DNA from 4 places in the Streptomyces sparsogenes subsp. cuspidosporus genome. Region 1 is predicted to be linked to each of the others. Evidence: predicted binding sites of a transcription regulator. Region 1 holds the regulator's gene; each other region holds the start of a gene.

Region 1 (7,093 bases):
CTGCTGTACGGGGAGCTGGTGCCGCTCGGCGAGGACGGCGACGGCGGCGTCCGCTGCACCCTCGCCAGCGCCGGCCACCCGCTGCCCCTGGTCGTCCGGCCCGACGGGTCGGTGCGCACCGTGGCCGAGCCGCAGATCCTGCTGGGCGTCGTGGAGGACGTCGCGTACGACTGCGAGACCTTCGAGCTGGCGCCCGGGGAGACGCTGGTGTGCGTGACGGACGGGGTCACGGAGCACAGATCCGGCGCCCGGCAGTTCGACGACGGGAACGGGCTGGCGTCGCTGCTCGGGGACTGCGCGGGGCTGGGTGCGGAGGACGTGGCGGAGCGGATCCGGGAGGCGGTGCACGCCTTCGCGGTAGAGCCCCCGGACGACGACCTGGCGATGCTGGTCCTGCGGGCGCGCTAGGTCGCGGGTAGAAGGCGGTAGGAGGGGCCGGGGCCGGCGGCGGGGCGGGCTCCGGCGCCGATGGCGGACAATGGGGCCATGCCTTCCGTACTGCCCGATGGCGAGCCCATGCCCCAGGACGGCGCGCTGCCCGCGAGCGCCGTGGCCGGGGCGGCCGGCCGGCCGCTCGGGTTCTATCTGCACGTGCCCTACTGCGCGACCCGCTGCGGGTACTGCGACTTCAACACCTACACCGCCACCGAGCTGCGCGGATCCGGCGGTGTGCTCGCCTCGCGCGAGAACTACGCCGAGATGGTCGTCGAGGAGATCCGCCTCGCCCGCAAGGTGCTGGGCGACGACCCCCGGCGGGTCGAGACCGTGTTCGTCGGCGGCGGCACCCCGACCCTGCTGGACGCCGCCGACCTCGGGCGGATGCTCGGCGCCGTCCGGGACGAGTTCGGGCTGGCCGAGGGGGCCGAGGTCACCACGGAGGCCAACCCGGAGTCGGTCGACCCGCGGTATCTGGAGCGGCTGCGGGAGGCCGGGTTCACCCGGGTCTCGTTCGGCATGCAGAGCGCCCGGCAGCATGTGCTGCGGGTCCTGGACCGCACCCACACCCCGGGCCGCCCGGAGCGCTGTGTGGCCGAGGCGCGGGCGGCCGGGTTCGACCATGTGAACCTGGACCTGATCTACGGCACGCCGGGGGAGAGCGACGACGACTGGCGCGCCTCGCTGGACGCCGCCCTGGGCGCCGGGCCCGACCATGTGTCGGCGTACGCGCTGATCGTCGAGGAGGGCACCCAGCTCGCGCGGCGGATCCGGCGCGGCGAGGTGCCGATGACCGACGACGATGTGCACGCCGACCGGTACCTGATCGCGGAGGAGGCGCTGTCGGCGGCCGGATTCCGCTGGTACGAGGTGTCGAACTGGGCCACCTCGGACGCGGGCCGCTGCCGCCACAACGAGCTGTACTGGCGCGGCGCCGACTGGTGGGGCGCGGGCCCCGGCGCGCACAGCCATGTGGGCGGCGTGCGGTGGTGGAACGTGAAGCACCCGGGCGCCTACGCGCAGGCGCTGAGCGAGGGCCGGTCCCCGGGGGCGGGCCGCGAGGTGCTGACCGACGAGGAGCGCCGGGTGGAGCGGATCCTGCTGGAGCTGCGGCTCGCCGAGGGCTGCCCGCTCGACCTGCTGGCCCCCGCGGGCGCCGCGGCGGCGGCCCGGGCCGTGACGGACGGCCTGCTGGAGCCCGAGCCGTACGCCGAGGGCCGGGCGCGGCTCACCCTGCGGGGGCGGCTGCTGGCCGACGCGGTGGTGCGCGACCTCGTCGACTGACGCGGTCGCACGCCTCGGTCGCACACGGCGCAACCGGGGTCGCTACGGCCGGTCCGGGCCGCCCACGGTCACGTGGTCGATCAGCTCCTCCACCCGCCCCAGCAGGGCCGGCTCGAGGTCCTTGTAGGAGCGGACCGAGGACAGGATCCGCTGCCAGGCCGCCCCCGTGTTCGCGGGCCAGCCCAGCGCCCGGCAGACGCCCGTCTTCCAGTCCTGGCCGCGCGGCACCGTGGGCCAGGCGGGGATGCCGACCGAGGAGGGCTTCACGGCCTCCCACACGTCGATGTACGGGTGGCCGACGACCAGCACGTGCTCGTCGGTGACCTCGGCCGCGATCCGGGACTCCTTCGTGCCCGGGACCAGGTGGTCGACCAGCACGCCCAGCCGGGCGTCCGGGCCGGGGGAGAAGTCGCGGACGATCGCCGGAAGGTCGTCGATCCCCTCCAGGTACTCCACGACCACGCCCTCGACGCGCAGGTCGTCGCCCCACACCCGCTCCACCAGCTCCGCGTCGTGGCGCCCCTCGACGTAAATGCGCCCCGCGCGGGCGACGCGCGCGCGGGCCTGCGGGACGGCCAGCGAGCCGGAGGCCGTGCGGCGCGGGGCGGCGGGGGCGGCCGCGCGCGGGCGCACCAGGGTGACGACGCGCCCCTCCAGGAGGAAGCCGCGCGGCTCCATGGGGAAGACCCGGTGCTTGCCGAAACGGTCCTCCAGGGTCACCGTGGGGCCCTGCGCGGTCTTCTCGCAGCGGATCACCGCACCGCAGAACCCCGTGGTGACCTCCTCGACCACCAGGTCGGGCTCGGCGGGCACCTCGGGCGCGGGCGCCTGGCGCTTCCAGGGCGGGGTCAGGTCCGGGTCGTACTGTCGCACCCGAATGACCCTAGCGCCGGCGTCAGGAGGACACGCCGAAACGAGCCGCGAGTTCGTCACGCTGCGCCCGGACGAAACGGGCATCCACGGCGGCCCCGTGCCCCGGGACGTACAGCGCGTCCTGGCCGCCGAGGGCCAGGAGCCGGTCCAGCGCGGCGGGCCACTGGGCGGGGATCGCGTCGGCGCCCGCCTGCGGCGGCCCCGACTCCTCGACCAGGTCGCCGCAGAAGACCACCTCCGGCTCGCCGGGGGCCTGCCCGGGGACCAGGACGGCCAGGTCGTGGGCGGTGTGGCCGGGGCCCACGTTGGCCAGCAGGACGGTGCGGCCGCCCAGGTCCAGGGTGAGCTCGCCGGACACCGGGTGGTGCGGGCACACGAGGTGGTCGGCGGCCTCCGCGGCGGCGCCGGGATCCGCGCCGTGGCGCACCGCGTCCTCGCGCAGCACGTCCCGCTCCCGGCGCAGCAGCCCGTCCAGGCCGGCGGCCCCGTACACCTCGCAGCCCGCGAAGGCGGCGGTGCCCAGGACATGGTCGAAGTGGGGGTGGGTGAGGGCGATGTGGGTGGGGCGGCGGCCGAAGAGCCGGGTGACCTCGCGCCGCACCCGGGCGCCCTGGCCCAGGTCGGCGCCGGTGTCCACGACCAGGACGCCGCTCCGGCCGGCGATCGCGCCGACGGTCGCGTCCCAGCCGGGCAGCCGGCACCGGGCGACCGAGGGGGTCAGACGTTCCCAGCGCGACTCCTCGCCCGGATCTTCCCAACGGGTGTCCATACGGAGACGCTAGTCGCACCCGGGCCGACAGTCGCAAAGCGGCGGCTCTCGCCCGGGCCATGGCACCCCGCCGCGCCCCCGCCGTACACTGGCTGAGGGGTTCTGGCACTCGTGTCCATCGAGTGCCAGGGGGAGACCTGATGAGACGGCTGGACTGGAGGTGCGCGCGGTGCTCAGCGAACGCAGACTCGAGGTACTGCGTGCGATTGTCCAGGACTATGTGGGGACGGAGGAGCCGGTCGGCTCCAAGGCGCTCACCGAGCGGCACCGGCTGGGCGTGTCCCCTGCCACGGTGCGCAACGACATGGCGGCCCTGGAGGACGAGGGCTATATCGCCCAGCCGCACACGAGCGCCGGCCGGATCCCCACCGACAAGGGCTACCGGCTCTTCGTCGACAAGCTGGCGGGGGTGAAGCCCCTGTCCACGCCGGAGCGGCGGGCCATCCAGAACTTCCTGGACGGCGCCGTCGACCTCGACGACGTGGTGGGGCGCACGGTCCGGCTGCTCGCGCAGCTGACCCGGCAGGTCGCCGTCGTGCAGTACCCGTCGCTGACCCGCTCGACGGTCCGCCATGTGGAACTGCTGTCGATGAGCCCGGCCCGGGTGATGCTCGTGCTGATCACGGACACCGGGCGGGTCGAGCAGCGCATGGTGGACTGCCCGGCGCCGGTGAGCGAGGAGTCGCTCGCCGACCTGCGGGCCCGGCTGAACAGCCGGGTCGTGGGCCGGCGGTTCTCGGATGTGCCACAGCTGGTGCAGGACCTGCCCGAGTCCTTCGAGCAGGAGGACCGGCCGACCGTCTCGACGGTCCTGGCCACGCTGCTGGAGACCCTGGTCGAAGAGACCGAGGAGCGGCTGATGATCGGCGGCACCGCCAATCTGACCCGCTTCGCACACGATTTCCCCCTGACGATCCGGCCCGTGCTGGAAGCGCTGGAGGAGCAGGTCGTTCTGCTCAAGCTGCTCGGCGAGGCGAAGGACTCGGGTATGACCGTACGGATCGGGCATGAAAATGCTCACGAGGGCCTGAATTCCACATCGGTCGTGGCGGTCGGCTACGGTTCGGGCGACGAGGCGGTCGCCAAACTCGGCGTGGTCGGACCGACCCGCATGGACTACCCCGGAACGATGGGAGCGGTACGCGCAGTGGCACGTTACGTCGGACAGATCCTGGCGGAGTCGTAAGTGGCGACGGACTACTACGCAGTCCTGGGCGTGCGGCGTGATGCCTCGCAGGACGAGATCAAGAAGGCATTCCGCCGGCTCGCGCGCGAGCTGCACCCGGACGTGAATCCGGATCCCAAGACCCAGGAGCGGTTCAAGGAGATCAACGCCGCCTACGAGGTCTTGTCCGATCCCCAGAAGAAGCAGGTCTACGACCTGGGCGGAGACCCGCTGTCCGCCTCGGGCGGAGCCGGGGGCGGCGCCGGTGGCTTCGGCGCGGGCTTCGGGAACTTCTCCGACATCATGGACGCCTTCTTCGGCACCGCCTCGCAGCGCGGCCCGCGGTCCAGGACCCGGCGCGGCCAGGACGCCATGATCCGCCTCGACGTGGAGCTCAACGAGGCGGCCTTCGGGACCACGAAGGACATCCAGGTCGACACCGCGGTCGTCTGTACGACCTGCAGCGGCGAGGGCGCGGCGCCCGGCACCTCGGCGCAGACCTGTGACATGTGCCGGGGCCGGGGCGAGGTGTCCCAGGTCACGCGGTCCTTCCTCGGCCAGGTGATGACCTCCCGGCCGTGCCCGCAGTGCCAGGGCTTCGGCACCGTGGTGCCGACCCCCTGCCCGGAGTGCGCGGGCGACGGGCGGATCCGCTCGCGTCGGACGCTCACCGTGAAGATCCCCGCCGGTGTGGACAACGGCACCCGCATCCAGCTCGCCGGCGAGGGCGAGGTCGGCCCCGGCGGCGGCCCGGCGGGCGACCTCTACGTGGAGATCCACGAACTGCCGCACCCGGTCTTCCAGCGCCGCGGCGACGATCTGCACTGCACGGTCACCATCCCGATGACGGCGGCGGCCCTGGGCACGAAGGTGCCCCTGGACACGCTCGACGGCCTGGAGGAGGTCGACATCCGGCCCGGCACCCAGTCCGGCCAGTCGATCCCGCTCCACCAGCGCGGCGTCACCCACCTGCGCGGCGGCGGCCGGGGCGACCTGATCGTCCACGTCGAGGTGCAGACCCCGAACAAGCTCGACCCGGAGCAGGAGGAGCTGCTGCGGCGGCTGGCCAAGCTGCGGGGCGAGGAGCGGCCGATGGGCGAGTTCAAGCCAGGGCAGCAGGGGCTGTTCTCGCGCTTGAAGGACGCGTTCAACGGACGTTAGGCGCCCGGCCGGGGGTTCGGGGGTTGTCCCCCCGGGGGGTGCAGTAAGCCAGGGCAGCAGGGGCTGTTCTCGCGCTTGAAGGACGCGTTCAACGGACGTTAGGCGCTGATCGGCGTGGATGGTAGGCGCCCGGCTCGCGCCTTGTGGGGCGCTGAGCCGGGTTGCTGATCCGCGCGTGGGACATGGCACGATGACGCCATGTCCTCCGCGCTGACCGATCTCTTTCGGTATCCGATCGTGCAGGCCCCGATGGCAGGCGGGCCGTCCTGCCCGCGGTTGGCCGCCGCCGTGTCCGAGGCCGGGGGCCTCGGGTTCCTCGCCGCCGGGTACAAGACGCCGGCGGCGATGTACGAGGAGATCAAGCAGGTGCGCGGCGAGACCGCCCGGCCCTTCGGCGTGAACCTCTTCATGCCGCAGCCGCTCGCCGCCGACCCCGCCGCCGTGGAGGTCTACCGCGAGCAGCTCGCGGGCGAGGCGGCCTGGTACGACACCCCGCTGGGCGACCCGGACGCGGGGGGCGACGACGCGTACGACGCCAAGCTGGCCATCCTCCTCAACGACCCGGTGCCGGTCGTCTCGTTCACCTTCGGCTGCCCCGCCCGGTCCGCCATCGAGGCCCTCGGCAGGGTCGGGACGCGGACGGTGGTGACCGTCACCTCGCCCGCCGAGGCGCAGGCGGCGCAGTGGTCGGGTGCCGACGCCGTGTGTGTGCAGGGCGTGGAGGCGGGCGGCCACCAGGGCACGCACCGCGACGACCCGCGCGCCGACGGCACGGGCGCCGGGCTCGGCCTGCTGGCGCTGCTGACGCTGGTCCGTGAGGCCGTGGAGATCCCGGTGATCGCGGCGGGCGGGCTGATGCGCGGCTCGCAGATCGCGGCGGTGCTGGCCGCGGGCGCCTGCGCGGCCCAACTGGGGACGGCCTTCCTGGTCTGCCCCGAGTCGGGGGCCAACACCCTGCACAAGCAGGCCATGACCGACCCGCTGTTCGCCCGTACGGAGCTGACCCGCGCCTTCTCCGGGCGCCCCGCGCGCGGGCTGGTCAACCGCTTCATGCGCGAGCACGGCCCGTACGCCCCGGCCGCCTACCCCCAGGTGCACCACCTCACCTCCGGGCTGCGGAAGGCGGCGGCGAAGGCCGGCGACCCGCAGGGCATGGCGCTGTGGGCGGGGCAGGGGCACCGGCTGGCCCGGGAGCTGCCCGCCACGCGGCTGATGGAGGTGCTGATGGCCGAACTGGACGCGGCACGCGCCGGTTCGGGCGTCGCGCGGGCTCAGGGGGCGGAGTCGTGACGGCCCCCGTCTTCCTGGCCGACTCCCTGGCGGAGGCGGCCGTCGGGGCGCGGCTGACGCTCGAGGGGCCGGAGGGGCGGCACGCCGTGTCGGTGCGGCGGCTGCGGGTGGGCGAG
Region 2 (7,093 bases), on a different contig from region 1:
GCCCACGGGGGCGTATCTGCCGGCGGGCGATCGGATGTACGGACGCGGGCTCGGGGTGGTCGCCGCGCTGGCCGACGAGTGGGGCACGGCGGACGGGGACCCGACCGGGATGTACGCGAAGGGCGTCTGGTTCGAGCTGCGGACCCGGGGCTCCGCCTAGGGGACGTCTACCCCTGGCCGTGCGGGGCCGGGTGGCCCAGGAGCATCGTCGGGGCGCCGTCGGCCCGGGTGAGGAAGACCGTGGCCGAATTCACCCCTTCGAGGCGCAGCTTCCTCCGCAGCTCCTCCGGCTCGACGGCCGACCCCCGCTTCTTGACCGTCACCACGCCGACCCCGCGCTCGCGCAGCAGCGCCTTGAGCTTCTTGAGGTTGAAGGGCAGCACGTCCGTGATCTCGTACGCGGTGGCGTACGGCGTCGGCCGCAGGTCGTCCGCCGTGATGTAGGCGATCGTCGGGTCGATGAGGCGGCCGCCGATCCTGGCGGCGACGTCCGCGACCAGGTGCGCGCGGATGACCGCGCCGTCCGGTTCGTACAGCCAGCGGCCGACCGGGCCCGGCTCCGGGTCCGGCAGCAGCCGGGTGCCGAGGAGGGAGTGGCAGTCGGGGAGCAGTGTGGCGCGGCGCATGCCGGGGCGCGCCGTGCCGAACCACAACAGGGCCTCCTTCACATCGCCGTGGTCCGAGACCCACTCCGCCTCGGCGTCCTCGGGGACCGCCTCGTGCGGGACGCCCGGGGCGACCTTGAGGGCGGCGTGCGGGGCGGTGCGGGCCGCCTCGACGGCCCAGGACAGCGGCGGGGAGTACGCCTCGGGGTCGAAGACGCGGCCGCGGCCGCCGCGCCGGGCGGGGTCCACGAAGATCGCGTCGTACCGGGAGGTGTCGATCTCGGCGACGTCCGCGTGGCGCACCTCGATCAGCTCGGACAGCCCCAGGGTCTCGGCGTTGGCCCGGACGACCGCGCAGGTCAGCGGGTCCCGGTCGACGGCCAGCACGGAGATCCCCGCGCGGGCCAGCGCGACCGCGTCGCCGCCGATGCCGCAGCACAGGTCGGCGACGCGGCGCACGCCGAGCTCGGCGAAGCGGTCGGCGCGGTAGGCGGCCACGGACGCGCGGGTGGCCTGCTCGACGCCGTGGGGCGTGAAGTACATCCGGTGGGCGTCGTCGGCGCCGAACTTCGCGGCCGCGCGCTGTCTGAGCCCCGCCTGGGTGAGGGCCGCCGAGACCAGCTCCGCGGGGTGGTCGCGGCGCAGCCGGGTCGCCGTGGCGAGCTCCCGCGCCGGGTCGTAGTCCCGCAGCTCGTTCAGCAGCGCCTGCCCTTCGTCGCGGAGCAGTGAGTCGAAGGCGTCAACGTCCACGTCGCCCATTCTCCCCGCTCCAGCGAGCGCGTTCGCGCCACCCGGCTGAAGATCGCTTATGTGATGATGATCAAGACTGGCCTTTCGAGGTGTCTCGTATTGGTCGCGGCCGCGGCGCTGCTCGCGGGCTGCGGGGACGAGGACGGTGCCGGGACGGCTGTGCCGTCGGCCAAGCCGTCCATGACGTCCACGTCGTCGAAGTCGTCCTCGGACGTCGCGGACCACGCCCCCGGTCCGGGCCGGGAATCCGGCCCGGCGCCGGACGCGCGGTCCGCGTCCGGTTCGGCCTCCGGGCTGCCCAGCCCACCCGTCCCGCCCCCCGACGGCTACCGCCGCTGGGGGCTCGACCGCCCCCTTGAGGCGGCGCCGCCGCCCCGGACCAAGCCGTCCCTGGTGCCGCCCGGGGCGGGCGCGCCCGCCGGGCCGCCGATCGTCGACCACGTGCCGACCCGTGACCGGGTCGTCTTCGTCACCATCGACGACGGCACCGAGAAGGACCCGGCTTTCGTCCAGGAGGTCCGGGACCTGGGGTTGCCGATCACCGGGTTCCTGACCGACGAGGAGGTGGCCGGCGACTACGACTACTTCGGCCAGCTGCGCCGGCTCGGCAACGGGATGCAGAACCACACCCTCACCCACCCGCGGCTGGCCGGGATGGAGTACGAGGGGCAGGCCCACCAGATCTGCGGCCAGCAGGAGATCCTCACCCGCCAGTTCGGCACCCGGCCGTATCTGTTCCGCCCGCCGTACGGAGCGCTCGACGACGACACGGTGCGCGCGGCGGCGGCCTGCGGGGTGCGGGCGCTGGTGATGTGGTCGGCCGAGATGAAGGCAGGCGGGCTGGAGTACGCCTCCGGCGACCGGCTGCACTCCGGTGACATCATCCTGGCCCACTTCCGGGGCCCGTCCCAGCAGAACGGGCTGACGATGACCGATGTGATGACCTCACTGGTGCGGGAGATCCAGGCGCAGGGATTCGCGGTGGCCCGGTTGGAGGACTACCTCTGACCAGCCTCCTGAGGGGCGTCGGCCCGGGCGGCACACCCTGCCGATGGGCCAGCCGCCGGGCCGACGGGGTGCCGCGGCACCCCGTCACTTGGCACTCTGGTTGACTGAGTGCTAACCGCGTCATAATGTCGTGGCTGGCACTCAGCAGTGAGGAGTGCCAAACACAGCGACGGGCAGGTCCGGCACCCGCGACGACGGATCCACCTGGTCGCCACCTCAGACAGTTAACCCCGTGAGATCTCCGAAGGGGGAGGTCGGATCGTGACGACCGCCAGCTCCAAGGTTGCCATCAAGCCGCTCGAGGACCGCATCGTGGTCCAGCCGCTCGACGCCGAGCAGACCACGGCCTCTGGCCTGGTCATTCCGGACACTGCCAAGGAGAAGCCCCAGGAGGGCGTCGTCCTGGCCGTGGGCCCGGGCCGTTTCGAGGACGGTAACCGTCTCCCGCTCGACGTCTCCGTCGGCGACGTCGTGCTCTACAGCAAGTACGGCGGTACCGAGGTGAAGTACAACGGCGAGGAGTACCTCGTCCTCTCGGCTCGCGACGTCCTCGCGATCATCGAGAAGTAAGTCACCGAAGTTTTGCCTGTGAGCCGCGCCCCGGTGCCCCTGTCCATACCGGGGCCGGGGCGCGGTTCGTTCGAGAGGACACACGCAACCCATGGCGAAGATCCTGAAGTTTGACGAGGACGCCCGTCGCGCCCTCGAGCGCGGCGTCAACAAGCTCGCCGACACCGTCAAGGTGACGATCGGCCCCAAGGGCCGCAACGTCGTCATCGACAAGAAGTTCGGCGCTCCGACCATCACCAACGACGGTGTCACCATCGCCCGCGAGGTCGAGGTCGAGGACCCGTACGAGAACCTGGGCGCCCAGCTCGTCAAGGAGGTGGCGACCAAGACCAACGACATCGCGGGTGACGGCACCACCACCGCCACCGTGCTGGCCCAGGCGCTGGTCCGCGAGGGCCTGCGCAACGTGGCCGCCGGCGCCTCCCCGGCCGCCCTGAAGAAGGGCATCGACGCGGCCGTCAAGGCGGTCTCCGACGAGCTGCTGGCCACCGCCCGCCCGATCGACGAGAAGTCCGACATCGCCGCCGTGGCCGCGCTGTCCGCTCAGGACAAGCAGGTCGGCGAGCTCATCGCCGAGGCGATGGACAAGGTCGGCAAGGACGGTGTGATCACCGTCGAGGAGTCCAACACCTTCGGTCTGGAGCTGGACTTCACCGAGGGCATGGCCTTCGACAAGGGCTACCTGTCGCCGTACATGGTCACCGACCAGGAGCGCATGGAGGCCGTCCTCGAGGACCCGTACATCCTCATCCACCAGGGCAAGATCTCCTCCATCCAGGACCTGCTGCCCCTGCTGGAGAAGGTCATCCAGGGCGGCAGCAAGCCGCTGCTGATCATCGCCGAGGACGTGGAGGGCGAGGCCCTGTCCACCCTCGTCGTCAACAAGATCCGCGGCACCTTCAACGCCGTCGCGGTGAAGGCCCCCGGCTTCGGCGACCGCCGCAAGGCGATGCTCGGCGACATGGCCGCCCTCACCGGCGCCACCGTCGTCGCCGAGGAGGTCGGCCTCAAGCTCGACCAGGTCGGCCTGGACGTGCTGGGCACCGCCCGCCGCGTGACCGTCACCAAGGACGACACCACCATCGTCGACGGCGGCGGCAAGTCCGAGGACGTCACCGGCCGGATCGCCCAGATCAAGGCCGAGATCGAGGCCACGGACTCCGACTGGGACCGCGAGAAGCTCCAGGAGCGGCTCGCCAAGCTGGCCGGCGGCGTGTGCGTGATCCGCGTCGGCGCCGCCACCGAGGTGGAGCTGAAGGAGAAGAAGCACCGTCTGGAGGACGCCATCTCCGCGACCCGCGCCGCGGTCGAGGAGGGCATCGTCTCCGGTGGTGGCTCCGCGCTCGTCCACGCCGTCAAGGTGCTCGAGGACAACCTCGGCAAGGAGGGCGACGAGGCCACCGGTGTCGCGGTCGTCCGCCGCGCCGCCGTCGAGCCGCTGCGCTGGATCGCCGAGAACGCGGGCCTCGAGGGCTACGTCATCACCTCCAAGGTGGCCGAGCTCGAGAAGGGCCACGGTTACAACGCGGCCACCGACGAGTACGGCGACCTGGTGAAGGCCGGCGTCATCGACCCGGTCAAGGTCACCCGCTCCGCCCTGGAGAACGCGGCGTCCATCGCCTCCCTGCTGCTCACCACCGAGACCCTGGTGGTCGAGAAGCCGGCCGAGGAGGAGCCCGAGGCTGCCGGGCACGGCCACGGTCACGCGCACTGACGCGTCCACCGCGCACCGCGCACCGCCGAGGCGCGGTCACCCCTTCGCGGGGGTGGCCGCGCCTCGCGCGTTCTCCGGGCGGCCCGGGCCGGCGCGCGTCTCCCGGAGGCCGGGCCGGCGCCGGGCTCAGCGCTTCCTGGGCGGCCGGCCCACGTTCGAGGAGACGACCGAGACGGCCGCCCGGGGCGCCAGCTTCGCCAGTCCCGTCATCGCCTTGTAGCGAGGGTCGGGAATCGACAGCGCCTTGCCCCGCGCGAAGTCCTTGAGCGCCGCCGTCACCAGCTTGTCCGCGTCCAGCCACATCCAGCTCGGCACGCTGTCCGGCTTGATCCCGGCCCGCGCGTGGAACTCGGTCCGTACGAACCCGGGGCACAGCGCCATCAGCCGCACCCCGGCACTCGCCAGGTCCTTCGCGGCGCCCTGGGTGAACTGCACGACCCACGCCTTGCTGGCCCCGTACGTGCCGCGCGGGAAGAACGCCGCGATCGAGGCCACGTTGATCACCCCGCCGCGCCCCCGGGCCCGCATGGTCTCGGCGGCGGCGGTGGTCAGCCGCAGGACCGCCTCGCAGTGCACCTTCATCATCCGCAGCTCATCGGCCAGGGGCACCTCGAGATAGCGGCCCCTGTTGCCGAAGCCGGCGTTGTTGACGAGCAGATCGACCGGGTGCTTGCGGTCGGACAGCCGCGCCTCGACCGCCGCGATGCCGTCGTCCTCGGACAGGTCGGCCCGCAACACCTCCGCCTCCACCCCGTGCCGGTCGTGGAGGTCGGCGGCCTGCTCGCGCAGCCGCTTCTCGTCCCGCGCCACGAGCACCAGGTTGTGCCCGTCCGCGGCGAGCCGGCTCGCGAAGGCGGCGCCGATGCCCGCCGTGGATCCCGTAATCAACGCAGTCGTCATACGCGCACGTTAGCGGCCACGGCGGGGGTCGGAGCGCAGTCGTCCGGATCAGTTGTCCGGATTCCCGGATCAGTTCCCGGATCAGTTCTCCAGCGCGACGGAGAGGGTCCCGGAATACGAGAGCGCCGATTCCCGCAGCTCGGGGTGGAGCGCCTCGCCCGCCGCGAGCACCCGGGGCAGCAGCGCCCGTTCGGTCGTGGCGGCGCGGAAGGAGAATCCGACGGTCACCTCGTGGTCGGGCCGGCGCACGATCTCGACCCGGTCCCCGGCGCGTATCTCGCCCGGTTCGAGCACCCGCAGATAGGCGCCCGGGACGGCGGCCCGGGTGAACCGCTTCACCCAGCGCTCCTCGCCCAGCCAGGCCGCGAAGGTCCGGCAGGGGATGCGCGCGGAGGCCACTTCGAGCAGCAGGTCGGGGCCGATCCGCCAGCGCTCGCCGATCCGGGCGCCGGTGACGTCCAGGCCCCTGGTGGTGAGGTTCTCGCCGAAGACGCCGTTCGGCAGCTCGCGGCCGAGCTCGCGCTCCCAGGCGTCGAGGTCCTCCCGCGCGTAGGCGTAGACCGCCTGGTCGTTCCCGCCGTGGTGGCGGGTGTCGCTGACGGTGTCGCCGACGAGCCCGCTCCCGCCCTCGCCCTTGGGGCCCGGGGCCAACACCCGCACCGGCCCGTCGGCGGGGCGCTTGTCGATGCCGGTGCCCCCCGAGGGGGCGTCGGTGTAGTCGACCGGCTTCAGGCGGCCGAGGTTCACGGTGAGTACGGTCGGCGGGTGCGGAGACCCGGCCTCGGAGATACGCGTCATGGCGGCACGCTAGACGACGGCGGTTCAAAGCGTCGATCGCGATATCCGGGCCTCACCCAAGGGTCGCTTATGCTCGAAGCATGATCGAGCCTCGCCATCTGAGGGTGTTGCGCGCCGTGGCCGCCACCGGCTCCTTCTCCGCCGCCGCCCGTGAGCTGGGCTGCACACAGCCCGCTGTCAGCCAGCAGATGAAGGCCCTCGAACAGTCCTCGGGCACCCCGCTGCTGGTCCGCACCGGCCGGGAGATGCGGCTGACGCAGGCGGGGGAGGCGCTGGTGCGCCACGCGGCGGGGATCCTGGCCGGGCTGACCGCCGCCGAGGAGGAGGTCGCGGCGATCGCCGGGCTGCGGGCCGGCCGGGTGCGGCTGGTGTCCTTCCCCAGCGGCAGCTCGACCCTGGTGCCGACGGCCCTCGCCGAGCTGCGCGAGTCCTTCCCCGGGACCCGGGTCTCGCTGGTGGAGGCCGAGCCGCCGCGCTCGGTGGAGATGCTGCGCGCGGGCGACTGCGAGATCGCCGTGGCCTTCCGCTACCCGGAGGTCCAGCGGGCGGCGGGCGCCGGGGCGGCGGTGGACGCGGAGGGGCCGGGTGCCCCGGCCGAGGGTTCGTGGGGCAAGGACGACCTGGTCGTACGGCCGCTGCTGAGCGACCGGCTGGTGGGCGTGGTGCCGGAGGGGCACCGGCTGGCGGGCGCCGGGGCGGTGGGCATCGGGGAACTGGCCGGGGAGCCGTGGATCGCGGGGTGCCCGCG
Region 3 (7,093 bases), on a different contig from region 1:
CGGCGGTCAGCAGCAGTTCATCGAACGCCCGGTGCCCGACCTCCCGGACGAGTCCCTGGCCCCCGTCCTGGCCTGGGCCCAGGAGCGGCTCGACGCCCCGCTCACCGTGTCCGACCTCGCGGCGCGCGCCGCGGTCAGCCCGGCGACGCTGCACCGGCGCTTCCGTACGCAGCTGGGCACGACACCGCTGGCCTGGCTCACGGGGGAGCGGCTCGCGCTGGCCTGCCGGCTGATCGAGCGGGGCGAGTCGCGCTTCGAGGTGGTCGCGCGCCACAGCGGGCTCGGCACCGCCGCCAACCTGCGCGCGCTGATGCGGCGCGAGACCGGCCTCACCCCGTCCGCGTACCGCCGCCGCTTCGGGCCCTGAGAGCGTCACGCCCTGAGAACCTCACCCTGAGAGCCTCACGCCCTGAGAGCGTCACCCCCTGAGAACCTCACACCCTGAGAACCTCACACCCTGAGAACCTCACACCCTGAGAGCGTCACACCCTGAGAGCGTCACGCCCCTTGAGCCTCCCCCCTGAGAGCCTCGCCCCCTGAGAGCGTCACACCGTCCCGAGCGCCCCCACCCGCGCCACCGAGACCGCCGTCTTGCCGCACACCCAGTGCGGATCCGGGCCCAACTCCGGCTCCACGTCCAGCGCGTGCAGATCGCCGCCCTCGGTGCACACCGGGCACAGCGGCCACCGCCCGTACCGCTCGAGCAGGGCGTCCTGGACGTCCTGGGCGACCAGGCCGGCCAGGTACGCGGCGCCCTCCGGCCACTGCTCGACCCACCATCGCCGGTGCGCGATGGAGTCCTCCACGAGCGAGACGATGTCCGCCTGGGCGACCTCGCCCGCCGCGAGGTCCGCGAGTACGAGCGCCCGTGCCGCGTGCAGTGCCTGTTCGAGCTTCATGGGACCCATTGTCACCTTTGACCACACCGAGCGCGCGTCGGTGAGCCCGCGGCGGGCCCCTCCACGGCCCCGGGCGCGCGCCTGACGGCCCCGGGCACCCGTCTGACAGCCCCGGCCGGGCCCCTTGACGGCCCCCTGGCGCCGAAAATACCTTTCAGTAGTGAGTAGCAAGCTGAAGGAAACTTTCAATACGCCCGAAGCCACTCCGCCCGCCCCCGCCGCCCTCGCGGCCAAGGTCCGTACCCTCGCGCCCTCGATGACCCGCTCCATGCAGCGCGTCGCCGAGGCCGTGGCGGGGGATCCGGCCGGCTGTGCCGCGCTCACCGTCACCGGGCTCGCCGAGCGCACCGGCACCAGCGAGGCCACCGTGGTCCGCACCTCTCGGCTGCTCGGCTACCCCGGCTACCGCGATCTGCGCCTCGCGCTCGCCGCGCTCGCCGCCCAGCAGGCGGCCGGCCGCGCCCCGGCGGTCACCGCCGACATCGCGGTCGACGACCCCATCGCCGACGTCGTCACCAAGCTCGCCCAGGAAGAGCAGCAGTGCCTGGCCGACACCGCCGCCGGGTTGGACACCGCCCAGCTCGAAGCCGCCGTCGCCGCGCTCGCCGCCGCCCGCCGGATCGACGTCTACGGCGTCGGCGCCTCCAGCCTGGTCGGCCAGGACCTGGTCCAGAAGCTGCTGCGTATCGGGCTGATAGCCCACGCGCACGCCGATCCGCACCTCGCCGTCACCAACGCCGTGCAGCTGCACTCCGGGGACGTCGCCCTCGCGATCACCCACTCGGGCCGCACCACCGACGTCATCGAGCCCTTGCGCGTGGCCTTCGAACACGGCGCCACCACCGTCGCGATCACCGGCCGCCCCGACGGCGAGGTCGCGCAGTACGCGGATCTGGTGCTCACCACCTCCACCGCCCGGGAGAGCGAGCTGCGCCCGGCGGCGATGTCCAGCCGCACGAGTCAACTTCTCGTCGTGGATTGCCTCTTCATAGGTGTGGCGCAGCGTACGTACGAGGCGGCGGCGCCCGCGCTGGCCGCCTCGTACGAAGCTCTCGCCCACCGGCATGACCCCCGGCCCGGACCCCGCTGACCGAGCGCCGACCGAGTCGGGACACACCCCCGTTGAACCCCGTACCGGAAAGAGCCGCTTCGCCATGACTTCCGCCGCTGACCAGGAACAGCTGCGCGCCCAGCTGGACACGCTCACCACCGAGGCGTTCCGCCCCGAGCTCGCCGAGATCGACCGGCTGGCGACCCTCGAGATCGCCCGCGTCATGAACGGCGAGGACGCGGCCGTGCCCGCGGCCGTCGCCACCCAGCTCCCCCGGATCGCCGCCGCGATCGACGGCATCGCCGAGCGCATGGCCCGCGGCGGCCGGCTCGTCTACGCGGGCGCGGGCACCGCCGGGCGGCTCGGTGTGCTCGACGCCAGCGAGTGCCCGCCCACCTTCAACACCGCCCCCGGCCAGGTCGTCGGCCTGATCGCGGGCGGGCCCGCCGCCATGGTGACCTCCGCCGAGGGCGCCGAGGACAGCAAGGAACTGGCCGCCGCCGACCTCGACGCGCTCGGCGTCGGCCCGGACGACTCCGTCGTCGGCATCTCCGCCTCCGGCCGCACCCCGTACGCGGTCGGCGCCGTCGAGCACGCCCGCCGACTCGGCGCGCTCACCGTCGGGCTGTCCTGCAACGCGGGCTCCGCGCTCGCGGCGGCCGCCGAGCACGGAATCGAGGTGGTGGTCGGGCCCGAGCTGCTCACCGGCTCCACCCGGCTCAAGGCGGGCACGGCCCAGAAGCTCGTGCTCAACATGATCTCGACCATCACCATGATCAAGCTGGGCAAGACCTACGGGAATCTGATGGTCGACGTGCGCGCCTCGAACGAGAAGCTGCGCGCCCGCTCGCGCCGCATCGTCTCCCTGGCCACCGGCGCCCCCGACCCGCAGATCGAGGCCGCGCTGGCGGCCAGCGACGGCGAGGCGAAGCACGCCATCCTGGCCATCCTCGGCCAGGTGGACGCCGCCACCGCAGCCCGGCTGCTGAGCGAGTCGGACGGCCATCTGCGGGCCGCCCTGGAGGCCGCGCAGGGGTAGCCCATCGGGCGCTGAAACGCCGTCGGGGCGGCACCCTGGGAGAGGGTGCCGCCCCGACGTACCCGATGTATCGGGCGGAACAGCCGATCGACTCGAGCAGTCGATCAGAAGTCCATGTCACCGCCCGGCATGCCGCCCGGAGCGCCCGCCGCGGCGGCCTTCTCCGGCTTGTCGGCGATGACGGCCTCGGTGGTCAGGAACAGCGCGGCGATCGACGCGGCGTTCTGCAGCGCGGAGCGCGTGACCTTGGCCGGGTCGATGATGCCCTCGGCGATCAGGTCGACGTACTCGCCGGTCGCGGCGTTCAGGCCGTGGCCCGGGGTCAGGTTGCGCACCTTCTCCACCACGACGCCGCCCTCGAGGCCGGCGTTGACCGCGATCTGCTTCAGCGGGGCCTCGAGCGCCAGGCGCACGGCCTGGGCGCCGGTGGCCTCGTCGCCGTCCAGCTCCAGCTTCTCGAAGACCGAGACGGTCTGCAGCAGGGCCACGCCACCACCGGCGACGATGCCCTCCTCCACGGCGGCCTTGGCGTTGCGCACCGCGTCCTCGATGCGGTGCTTGCGCTCCTTCAGCTCGACCTCGGTGGCGGCACCGGCCTTGATGACGGCCACGCCGCCGGCCAGCTTGGCCAGGCGCTCCTGGAGCTTCTCGCGGTCGTAGTCCGAGTCCGAGGACTCGATCTCGGCGCGGATCTGGTTGACGCGGCCCTGCACCTGGTCGGTGTCGCCGGCGCCGTCCACGATGGTGGTCTCGTCCTTGGTGACGGTGACCTTGCGGGCGCGGCCGAGCAGGTCGATGCCGGCGTTCTCCAGCTTGAGGCCGACCTCCTCGGAGATGACGGTGCCACCGGTGAGGATGGCGATGTCGCCGAGCATGGCCTTGCGGCGGTCACCGAAGCCCGGGGCCTTGACGGCGACGGACTTGAAGGTGCCGCGGATCTTGTTGACGACCAGGGTCGCCAGGGCCTCGCCCTCGATGTCCTCGGCGATGATCAGCAGCGGCTTGCCCGACTGCATGACCTTCTCCAGCAGCGGCAGGAGGTCCTTCACGCTGCTGATCTTCGAGTTGACGATCAGGATGTACGGGTCGTCGAGCGACGCCTCCATACGCTCCATGTCGGTGGCGAAGTACGGGGAGATGTAGCCCTTGTCGAAGCGCATGCCCTCGGTGAGCTCGAGCTCGAGCCCGAAGGTCTGCGACTCCTCGACGGTGATGACACCTTCCTTGCCGACCTTGTCCATCGCCTCGGCGATGAGCTCGCCGATCTGGGTGTCGGCGGCGGAGATGGAGGCGGTGGAGGCGATCTGCTCCTTGGTCTCCACGTCCTTGGCCTGCTCGAGCAGCTGGGCGGAGACGGCCTCGACGGCCTTCTCGATGCCGCGCTTCAGGGCCATCGGGTTGGCGCCGGCGGCGACGTTGCGCAGGCCCTCGCGGACCAGCGCCTGGGCGAGGACGGTCGCGGTCGTCGTGCCGTCACCGGCGACGTCGTCCGTCTTCTTCGCGACCTCCTTGACCAGCTCGGCGCCGATCTTCTCGTACGCGTCCTCGAGCTCGATCTCCTTGGCGATGGACACACCATCGTTGGTGATCGTGGGGGCGCCCCACTTCTTCTCGAGGACGACGTTGCGACCCTTGGGGCCGAGGGTGACCTTGACGGCGTCGGCGAGCTGGTTCATCCCGCGCTCGAGGCCGCGCCGCGCCTCCTCGTCGAACGCGATGATCTTGGCCATGTGAAGTGGTCCTCCCAAGACGGGGTGGATTGCTCCGGACCGCGCCTGGCGCCCGCGACGGACGGTCTGCCTGCCCCGCGGTTCCTTGCCCCGCACGGCCCGACGGACCTCACCGACCCGATCCTTCTGTCACTCTCACTCTCAGAGTGCTAACGCCAATGATTAGCACTCGACCCCCGAGAGTGCAAGCGTGGGGGTGGGTGACAGGTTGGGGCAAGGTGACCTCAAGTGATCATCCGGACGCATGCCAAAGGGCCCGTGCCCCCGGGAGGGTACGGGCCCTTTGAACGGTCCAGTCAGCTGCCTCGCGTCGGCGCTTCAGCCAACAGCCACGCGGACCATGTCCGCCTGCGGCCCCTTCTGGCCCTGCGAGATCTCGAACTCGACCCGCTGGCCTTCCTCGAGGGTGCGGTACCCGTCCATCTGGATCGCGCTGTAGTGGACGAACACGTCCGCACCACCGTCGACCGCGATGAAGCCGTACCCCTTCTCCGCGTTGAACCACTTGACGGTGCCCTGAGCCATTCCTAACTCCCCTATTGCTGGCCCTTGCGCAGGACCGCACTCCGCGGACCCGGGTCAGACCTCACCCCCCGAGTCGAGGGGGGTGTGCGCCGGAACGCGTCGACCGCCGCTGAATGTATCTGTCCCACTGCCCTCTGCAACAGGTCAATCGGACGAGAATTCTGGCGAGGGTCGATCGGTAATAAGTGGCGAATTCCCGTGAATTCGGGGCAACCCGGGCCGGACATAGGGGATCAACCCGACAATTCGTACGCGCACTCAGCGCACAAGTTGACGAGTTCTCATATGCGGTCGGCGCCGAAGCCGACCGAAGCAGATGGGGATCGCTTCAACTGTATCGCGATTCAACACGCGGAATCGCCTCGTCCGTTTCTATCAGGACGAGGCGATTCCGTTTATGCCGGGGGTGGGGTTCCCGGGTGGGACGCGGCGTACGACCGGATCAGCAGCCGCCCGCGACCGCCGGGATGATCGAGATCCCGGCGCCGTCCGGCGTCGCGGTCTCCAGGCCGTCGGCGAAGCGCACGTCATCGTCGTTGACGTAGACGTTCACGAAGCGGCGCAGCTTGCCGGTGTCGTCCAGCACCCGGGCCGCGATGCCCTGGTGGTTGCGGTCCAGGTCGGAGAGGACCTCGGCGAGGGTCGCCCCCTCGGCGCTGACCTCCGCCTGACCGCCGGTGTAGGTGCGGAGGATGGTCGGGATCCGGACATTGACGCTCATGAGGGTTTCACCTTCTCGTGGGAAGTGCGGCGGGAAGCGAGGGACGAAATCAAGCCAGACCGGCGTCGCGGAACGCGTCGAGGCTGGGTCGGATCACCGCCGTGGGCCCGCTCGTCGGGGCGACCGCGTCGAGCGTCTTGAGGCCGTCGCCCGTGTTGAGCACGACGGTGGTGAGGGTGGGGTCCAGCACCCCGTTCTCGAGCAGCTTCCTCGTCACGCCCAGGGTCACCCCGCCCGCGGTCTCCGCGAAGATCCCCTCCGTACGGGCCAGCAGCTTGATCGCGTCGACGACCTGCTCGTCGTTCACGTCCTCCACCGCTCCGCCCGTGCGGCGCGCGATGTCCAGCACATACGGCCCGTCCGCCGGGTTGCCGATGGCCAGCGACTTGGCGATGGTGTTCGGCTTCTGCGGGCGCACCACGTCGTGGCCGGCCTTGAAGGCGGTGGAGACCGGGGAGCAGCCCTCGGCCTGGGCACCGAAGATCTTGTACGGCTTGTCCTCGACCAGGCCCAGCTCGATGAGCTCCTTCAGCCCCTTGTCGATCTTCGTGAGCTGCGAGCCGGACGCGATCGGGATGACGAGCTGGTCCGGCAGCCGCCAGCCGAGCTGTTCGCAGATCTCGTACGCGAGGGTCTTGGACCCCTCCGCGTAGTACGGGCGCAGGTTGACGTTGACGAAGCCCCAGCCCTCGCCCGCCGGGTCGCCGATCAGCTCGCTGCAGAAGCGGTTGACGTCGTCGTACGTGCCCTCGATGGCGACCAGGTCGCCGCCGTAGACCGCGGCCATGACGACCTTGCCCTGCTCCAGGTCGTGCGGGATGAAGGTGCACGAGCGCAGCCCGGCGCGGGCGGCCGCGGCGCCGACCGCGCCCGCGAGATTGCCGGTGGAGGAGCAGGAGAGGGTGGTGAAGCCGAAGGCGCGGGCGGCCTCGACGGCCTGGGCGACGACGCGGTCCTTGAAGGAGTGCGTCGGGTTCCCGGAGTCGTCCTTGATGTGCAGCTCGCCGGTCACGCCCAGCTCTCGGGCGAGGTTGTCGGCCTTGACCAGCTTGGTGAAGCCGGGGTTCAGATTGGGCTTGTCGGCCACGTCCGCCGGGACGGGCAGCAGCGGGGCGTAGCGCCAGATGT
Region 4 (7,093 bases), on a different contig from region 1:
CGGGCGAGCGCGCGGTCGACCTCGTCCTGCATGTTGCCGCGCAGGTCCCACGCCATCGCCTTGAGCCAGGCCACTGAGTCGACCGGGGTCCACTTCTCGGGCGTGTAGTCGTGCTCGAACTCCAGGGCCGCGTACTCGACGGACAGCGACTTGCCCTGGTGGTCCGCGAGGTAGGCGTTGACCCCGTCGGAGTAGGCGCGCAGGTACTTCTTGGTGGTGGGCGACAGCTTGGTGTCGTACTCCCGCTGCGCGACCCGGTGCCAGCCCAGGGTGCGCAGGAACGCGTCGGTCTCCACCTGTCCGGAGCCGAACATCTCGGAGAGCCTACCGGCCGTCATGTGGCGGCGTACGTCCATCTCCCAGAAGCGGTCCTGGGCCTGGACGAACCCCTGGGCGCGGAAGAGATCCTCGGGGGTGTCCGCGTAGACCTGCGGTATGCCGTAGCCGTCGCGCTTGACCTGGACTGGTCCGGACAGTCCCTTGAGCTGCAGCGATCCGGTGGTCTCCGGGAAAGAGGCGCGGACCGTACTGATGCTCCAGTACGTGCCGTACCCGACGCCCCCCACGAGCAGCAGCACGACTGCGATCACGATCAGGCGGGCACGTCGGCCCTTCTTCTTGCCAGAAGGGCCGTTTTTGTTGGCGGGCATCGCTGTCCTTCGAGGGGCAGGGTGGTCCTGGAGTGCTGGAGCAACCATAGGCGCAGCGCTGACGCCTCCCCTACGCGGAGTCATGACTGGGGCCGCCCACCGGCCATCACCTCGCCCTCACCCCGCCGTCACCCTCGGAAAATCCGTGTGAGCCACCCGCGTCAAGAACCCGTAAAATATTAGGTAAGGCAATGAAGTTCCGGTCGGCCGGGGAGCCTTCCGGCCGCTCCCGTGAGAAAGGTTCGGCCCCTGACTGTCCACCACCTCAACGAACTCCTGCTGATCTGCTCACTCGTCCTGCTCGTGGCGGTGGCGGCCGTCCGGGTCTCGACCCGCAGCGGGCTGCCGACCCTGCTCATTTACCTCGGCATCGGCGTGGCCATCGGGCAGGACGGCATCGGTGTCGTCTTCCAGGACGCCGAGCTCACGCAGGTCCTCGGCTACGCGGCCCTCGTGGTCATCCTGGCCGAGGGCGGCCTCGGCACGAAGTGGCGGGAGATCAAACCCTCCCTGCCGCTCGCCGCCGTGCTGTCCACGGTGGGGGTCGCGGTGAGCGTGGGGGTCACGGCGGCGGCCGCGCACTATCTCGTACGGCTCGACTGGCGGCAGGCACTGATCATCGGCGCGGTGGTGTCCTCCACGGACGCGGCGGCGGTCTTCTCGGTGCTGCGCAAGGTGCCGCTGCCCCCGAGGCTCACGGGCACCCTGGAGGCGGAGTCAGGCTTCAACGACGCCCCGGTGGTGATCCTTGTGGTCGCCTTCTCCGCCCAGGGCCCCATCGACCCCTGGTACGTGCTGCTCGGCGAGATCGCCATGGAGCTGGCCATCGGCGCGGTGGTGGGCCTGGCCATCGGCTGGCTGGGCGCCTACGGCCTGCGGCGTGTCGCGCTGCCCGCCTCGGGCCTCTACCCGATCGCGGTGATGGCGATCGCCGTGATCGCCTACGCGGGCGGGGCGCTGGCCCACGGCTCCGGCTTCCTCGCCGTCTATCTGGCCTCGCTGATCCTGGGCAATGCGAAGCTCCCCCACTGGCCGGCCACCCGCGGCTTCGCCGAGGGGCTCGGCTGGATCGCCCAGATCGGCATGTTCGTGCTGCTCGGCCTGCTGGTCACCCCCCATGAGCTGGGCGACGACATCTGGCCGGCCATCGGCGTCGGGCTGGCGCTCACCGCGGTGGCCCGGCCGGCGTCGGTGCTGGTCAGCACGCTGCCCTTCCCGGTGACCTGGCGGGAGAAGACGCTGCTGTCGTGGGCGGGGCTGCGCGGCGCGGTGCCGATCGTGCTCGCCACCATCCCGGTGGTCTCGAACGTGCCGGAGAGCCGCCGCGTCTTCAACATCGTCTTCGTGCTGGTGATCGTCTACACCCTGGTACAGGGCCCGACGCTGCCCTGGCTCGCGCGCCGGCTGCGCCTGGGCGAGGAGGAGGCCGCGGCCGACCTCGGCATCGAGTCGGCGCCGCTGGAGCGGCTGCGCGGGCATCTGCTGTCGGTTTCGATCCCCGAGGACTCCAAGATGCACGGCGTGGAGGTCGGCGAGCTGCGGCTGCCGACGGGGGCCGCGGTCACCTTGGTCGTCCGGGACGGGAAGAGCTTTGTGCCGCAGCCGTCGACCGTGCTGCGCCGCGGTGACGAGCTGCTGGTCGTGGCCACGGACCCGGTGCGGGACGCGGCCGAGGAGCGGCTGCGCGCGGTGGGCCGGGGCGGCAAGCTGGCCGGCTGGCTGGGCACGAGCGGGCGGTGACGGTACGGGCGCGTGGGACGGGTCACCGTACGGCCGGGTGGAGCGGGCCGCCGTACGGGCGGGTGGAGCAGGCCGCCGTACGGCCGCGTGGAATGGGTCACCGTATTGCCCCTCGCAGTGGACTGGCGGGCGGGAATACTGCACTATGGAGCGTCGTTAGCACTCATCGAGTGAGAGTGCCAGGAGGAGCAAGTGCCGACCTATCAGTACCAGTGCACCGAGTGCGGCGAGGGCCTCGAGGCGGTGCAGAAGTTCACCGATGACGCGCTCACCGAGTGCCCCAACTGCAAGGGACGCCTGAAGAAGGTGTTCTCGGCGGTCGGCATCGTCTTCAAGGGCTCGGGCTTCTACCGGAACGACAGCCGCGGCTCCTCGTCCAGCAGCACGGGCGGCGGCTCGTCGAAGTCGACGGCCTCGAAGAGCGAGGGGTCCTCCTCGTCTTCCTCCTCGTCCTCGTCGTCGGACGCGTCCTCGTCGTCCTCGTCGTCGTCCTCGGGTTCTTCGTCCTCGACCGCGTCGACCAGCACCTCGTCGGCCGCCTGACCCGCGGCCACCCTCGGCACGGCCGCCTTCGGCCGCCTCGATCGCACCGGCATCCCGCCGTCCCTCCCCGGAGAGGCGGCGGGATCTCGTATGCGGGGACGCCGCTGGCTAGGGTGACCGCATGGCGGACACCAGCAGCACGCATGCGGAGATAGGGGTCATCGGCGGGTCGGGGTTCTACTCCTTCCTCGATGACGTGACGGAGATCACTGTCGAGACGCCCTACGGCGCGCCGAGCGACTCGCTGTTCCTCGGCGAGGTCGCGGGCCGGCGGGTCGCGTTCCTGCCGCGCCACGGCCGTAAGCACCACCTGCCCCCGCACCGGATCAACTACCGCGCCAATCTGTGGGCCCTGCGCTCGGTCGGCGTACGGCAGGTGCTCGGCCCCTGCGCGGTGGGCGGGCTGCGGCCGGAGTACGGACCGGGGACGCTGCTGGTGCCCGACCAGCTGGTGGACCGCACCAAGGGGCGCGTGCAGACCTATTTCGACGGCGAACCGCTGCCGGACGGCCGGGTGCCCAGCGTGGTGCACACCACCTTCGCCGACCCGTACTGCCCGACGGGGCGGCGCGTCGCGGTGGCGGCGGCGCGCGGACGGGGCTGGGAGCCGGTGGACGGCGGCACGCTGTGCGTGATCGAGGGGCCGCGCTTCTCCACCCGGGCCGAGTCGCGGTGGCACGCGGCGCAGGGCTGGTCGGTGGTCGGCATGACCGGGCACCCGGAAGCGGTACTGGCCCGTGAGCTGGAGCTCTGCTACACCTCGCTGACGCTGGTCACGGACCTGGACGCGGGCGCGGAGACAGGCGAGGGCGTCTCGCACGCCGAGGTGCTGCGGGTGTTCGGGGAGAACCTGGCACGCCTGCGCGACGTGCTCTTCGACGCGGTGGGCGCCCTGCCGGCCACCGACGCCCGGGACTGCCTGTGCGGGCACGCGCACGAGGGCTGGGACCTGGGGATCGAGCTGCCTTAGCGGCCGGTGGGCCCGCTGGGGCGGGTGGCTGCGGGCTCAAGCGCGTGGGGCGGTGGCCTCGACCGCGCGGGGCCGGGGGGCTCACTCGCGCGGGTGGCGGAGTTGTCCACAGCCCGAGGGTTGTGCACAGGTCCGAGCGGGATCCGGGGAGGGCGGGCATCGTGAAGGGGCCAGAAGCTCCCGGCCTCTCACGACAGGCGGTGATTGCCGTGTCCGATCCGTTCCGTCCCGCTCCACCCACCCCTTCGCGCCCTTCCCTCTTCTCAGTCGGCTCCTCGCCCGCTTTCCCGCCCGCTTCATCGGCCGGCTGCTCGCCCGCTGCCTCAGCCGGCTCCTCGCCCATGTGGCCCGCGGGCCGGGCCCGCTCGGCGCCGTCCTGGTCCGAGCGGTCCCGCCGCACCCCTCCGACGGGCGCGGTCCCCCGGTTCGGGCCGGTGCGGGTGGGCCGCGGCGGACACCGGCTGCGGCGCGCGTTACGGCGGCGCCGGCGCTCGATGGCGGCGGGGCTGGCGATGACCGCGCCCGCGGTGGCCGCCGACGCGCCCTCCGGCGCCTCAGGCGCGCGTCCGGCGGCGTCCCCGCCGCCGGACGGCGGGCGGCGCGAGCGGCCCCCGGCCGTGGTGTCCGCGCCGGTCCGGATCGCCGACGAGGCGGCCGTGCGGCTGCTGCGCCCCGGCGACCGGGTGGATGTGCTGGCCGCCCCGGCGGCCGGTCGGTCCGGCGGCCCGGCCACCGCGCGCACGGGCGCTCGCGGCGCGCGGGTGACCGCCGTGCCGCCGCCCCGGCGGATGGCGGCGGTGGACGGCGGGCTGGACGGCACGCTGGTGGTGCTCGCGGTGCCCCGTCCGACCGCGGCGGCCCTGGCCGGCGCGGCGGCCACCTCCAGGTTGGCGGTGGCATTGTGCCGATCTTGACCGTAGGTTGCGGAGCCGACCGCTCCACAACCGGCGCGGCGAGAGAGAGGCAAAGGGTTGAGCGAGGAGAAGAAGAGCGTCGTGGAGGGCTTCAAGGCCTTCCTGATGCGTGGCAACGTCATCGATCTGGCTGTCGCGGTCGTGGTCGGAGCCGCGTTCACCGGCGTGGTGAACTCCATAGTGAAGGGCTTGATCAATCCCGTCGTCGGTGCCTTCGGCACCAAGGACCTGGAGAAGTACCGCTCCTGCCTGGAGGCCCCCTGCGAGACCAACGCGGCTGGCGAGGTCACGAAGGGCATCCCGATCCTCTGGGGGACCGTGCTGAGCGCCGTGCTCACCTTCCTGATCACGGCGGCGGTGGTGTACTTCCTGATGGTCCTGCCGATGTCCCGCTATCTGGCGCGGAAGGCCGCCAAGGAGCGCAGGGAAGAGGAGAAGCAGGCCGAGGCGGAGAGCGCCGAGATCGTGCTGCTGCGCGAGATACGGGACGAACTGGTCGCGCTGCGCGGCAGCGGCAGCGGCTCGATCACCTGAGCTCCCCGCGCGCCGGCGCCTGCGTCCGCAGCGACATCGCCCTCGACGTCGAGGGCGAGGGCGACGGTCAGAGGTGGTGGGGCGGCTTCTCGTCGAGGAAGCGGGCCAGATCCGCGGCGCTGTCGGCGGTGTCCCCGCCGGCCTGGCGCTCGCCCCAGCCGCGGTCCGTGTCGTCCGAGGACCGCTGCGCCAGCGGATCGTCGAAGATCAGCGCGGCGGACGGGTCGCGGGGTCCGGGGTCGGGGGCGGTGCTCATGCGTCAAGAGTACGGCCGACCGGCCGGGTCCCCCGCCGCGCCCAGCTGCTCGTGCCACCACAGGTCCCGGCCCGGGGTCCAGGACACCGGGCGGGCCAGGCGGTGGACGACCAGGACCTTCGGTTTCCGTGCGCGGCCCGCCAGGGCCCGGTCGATCAGCGGCTTGAGCGCCTGCGGCTCCCCGCGCCGCCAGTCGCCGTCGGCGGTGATCAGCACCTTGACGTCCATCCCCGCCAGCCGGTCGCGCAGCTCGGGGGCGCGCAGCCCGACGGGAAGGGTGGAGCGCACGGCGTCGAGCCGGCCGCAGGCGAGCGTGGCGATGACGGACTCGGGTATCAGCGGCAGATGGACCGCCACCCGGTCCCCCGCGCGCACGCCGAGCCGGGTCAGGGCCGCCGCCGCCCGGTCCGCCTGCTCCAGCAGCTCGGCATGCGTCAGTTCCTGCTCGCGGTCCGGCTCACTGATCCAGCGGAGAGCCACCCGGGGACCCTGCCGCGTGGCGGCGGCCAGGGTCGGGAGCTCCTCCGTCGCAGAGATACGGGGCACGTTGGTCTTCCTTCGGACGCGGGCGAACGGCATGGCGCACAGCCTGCCGTCGGCCCATCAACGTCTGATGAACGTCCTGTTGATGAGGGACCCGCCCGCCGGCCGAGCCCCCGCCGTCCGAGCCTTCCGGCAGCCGCGCTCCCGCTCGGCGGCTCCCGCCACGGCGGCCCCTCCGCCGGGGCTTCCGTGCTACGCATGGCGTCCATGGATACCGACCGGACGACACCCCGACCCGCCCGCCCCGGCCGGGTCGATGCCCTGACTGATGTACCCGGGCTGCGCGTCGGCCATGCGCGGCGGACCGGCGGAGGCCGGCTCACCGGCACGACCGTGGTGCTGGCCCCGGAAGGAGGGGCGATCGCCGCCGTGGACGTCCGGGGCGGCGGGCCCGGCACCCGCGAGACCGACGCCCTCGACCCGCGCAATCTCGTCCAGCGTGTCGACGCGGTGGTGCTGACCGGCGGCAGCGCGTTCGGCCTGGACGCCGCCTCGGGGGTGGTCGCCTGGTTGGAGGAGCGGGGCCGGGGCTTCCGGGTCGGCCCCGACCCGGCGCAGGTGGTGCCCGTGGTGCCGGCCGCCGCGCTGTTCGACCTCGGGCGCGGCGGTGACTGGCGGGCCCGGCCGGACGCCGCGCTGGGCCGCGCGGCCGTCGAGGCCGCGGCCGGCACGGATGTGGGCGCGCCGGTCGCCCAGGGCAATGTGGGGGCCGGGACGGGCGCGGTGGCGGGGGGCCTCAAGGGCGGCATCGGATCGGCGAGTGTGGTCCTGCCGTCGGGGGTCACCGTGGCCGCCCTGGCGGCGGTCAACGCGGCGGGTTCGGTGGTCGATCCGCTGACGGGCGAGCTGTACGGGGAGTGGGACCGGGCCCGCCGCCCCGGGGAGGCGGAGCACGCCAGGGCGCTGGACCGGCTGGCCGCCGCGCGGGCCGAGTCCGAGCGGC

What was found. The regulator HrcA, encoded in region 1, represses chaperone genes, less so after heat shock. The targets are predictions, from matches to a motif close to TTNGCACTCNGNNNNNCNGAGTGCNAA.
Region 2: groES (co-chaperone GroES) is a predicted target of HrcA. The motif match lies at 2,452-2,478, and genes of this name have one in related genera.
Region 3: groL (chaperonin GroEL) is a predicted target of HrcA. The motif match lies at 4,846-4,872, and genes of this name have one in related genera.
Region 4: ABFY07_RS04405 (FmdB family zinc ribbon protein) is a predicted target of HrcA. The motif match lies at 2,547-2,573, and genes of this name have one in related genera.

What each region holds. Positions count from the first base shown of each region.
Region 1 is NZ_BAAASD010000017.1:1,540-8,632, forward strand. It holds partial or broken gene ABFY07_RS20760 (SpoIIE family protein phosphatase) at 1-408, shown strand, start outside; gene hemW (radical SAM family heme chaperone HemW) at 487-1,719, shown strand; gene ABFY07_RS20770 (DUF3097 domain-containing protein) at 1,762-2,592, opposite strand; gene ABFY07_RS20775 (MBL fold metallo-hydrolase) at 2,615-3,361, opposite strand; gene hrcA (heat-inducible transcriptional repressor HrcA) at 3,531-4,547, shown strand; gene dnaJ (molecular chaperone DnaJ) at 4,548-5,687, shown strand; gene ABFY07_RS20790 (nitronate monooxygenase) at 5,886-6,977, shown strand; gene ABFY07_RS20795 (16S rRNA (uracil(1498)-N(3))-methyltransferase) at 6,974-7,093, shown strand, end outside.
Region 2 is NZ_BAAASD010000003.1:254,184-261,276, reverse strand. It holds gene ABFY07_RS05455 (ATP-binding protein) at 1-160, shown strand, start outside; gene ABFY07_RS05450 (class I SAM-dependent methyltransferase) at 168-1,364, opposite strand; gene ABFY07_RS05445 (polysaccharide deacetylase family protein) at 1,455-2,363, shown strand; gene groES (co-chaperone GroES) at 2,625-2,933, shown strand; gene groL (chaperonin GroEL) at 3,025-4,647, shown strand; gene ABFY07_RS05430 (SDR family NAD(P)-dependent oxidoreductase) at 4,774-5,547, opposite strand; gene ABFY07_RS05425 (MOSC domain-containing protein) at 5,629-6,345, opposite strand; gene ABFY07_RS05420 (LysR family transcriptional regulator) at 6,426-7,093, shown strand, end outside.
Region 3 is NZ_BAAASD010000035.1:49,861-56,953, reverse strand. It holds gene ABFY07_RS31245 (GlxA family transcriptional regulator) at 1-367, shown strand, start outside; gene ABFY07_RS31240 (hypothetical protein) at 546-899, opposite strand; gene ABFY07_RS31235 (MurR/RpiR family transcriptional regulator) at 1,060-1,989, shown strand; gene murQ (N-acetylmuramic acid 6-phosphate etherase) at 2,054-2,989, shown strand; gene groL (chaperonin GroEL) at 3,094-4,719, opposite strand; gene ABFY07_RS31220 (cold-shock protein) at 5,038-5,244, opposite strand; gene ABFY07_RS31215 (MoaD/ThiS family protein) at 5,687-5,965, opposite strand; gene thrC (threonine synthase) at 6,015-7,093, opposite strand, start outside.
Region 4 is NZ_BAAASD010000003.1:23,911-31,003, forward strand. It holds gene ABFY07_RS04395 (penicillin acylase family protein) at 1-650, opposite strand, end outside; gene ABFY07_RS04400 (potassium/proton antiporter) at 882-2,390, shown strand; gene ABFY07_RS04405 (FmdB family zinc ribbon protein) at 2,583-2,933, shown strand; gene ABFY07_RS04410 (S-methyl-5'-thioadenosine phosphorylase) at 3,055-3,903, shown strand; gene ABFY07_RS04415 (RcpC/CpaB family pilus assembly protein) at 4,245-4,817, shown strand; gene mscL (large conductance mechanosensitive channel protein MscL) at 4,875-5,351, shown strand; gene ABFY07_RS04425 (hypothetical protein) at 5,419-5,607, opposite strand; gene ABFY07_RS04430 (AMP-binding protein) at 5,611-6,153, opposite strand; gene ABFY07_RS04435 (P1 family peptidase) at 6,358-7,093, shown strand, end outside.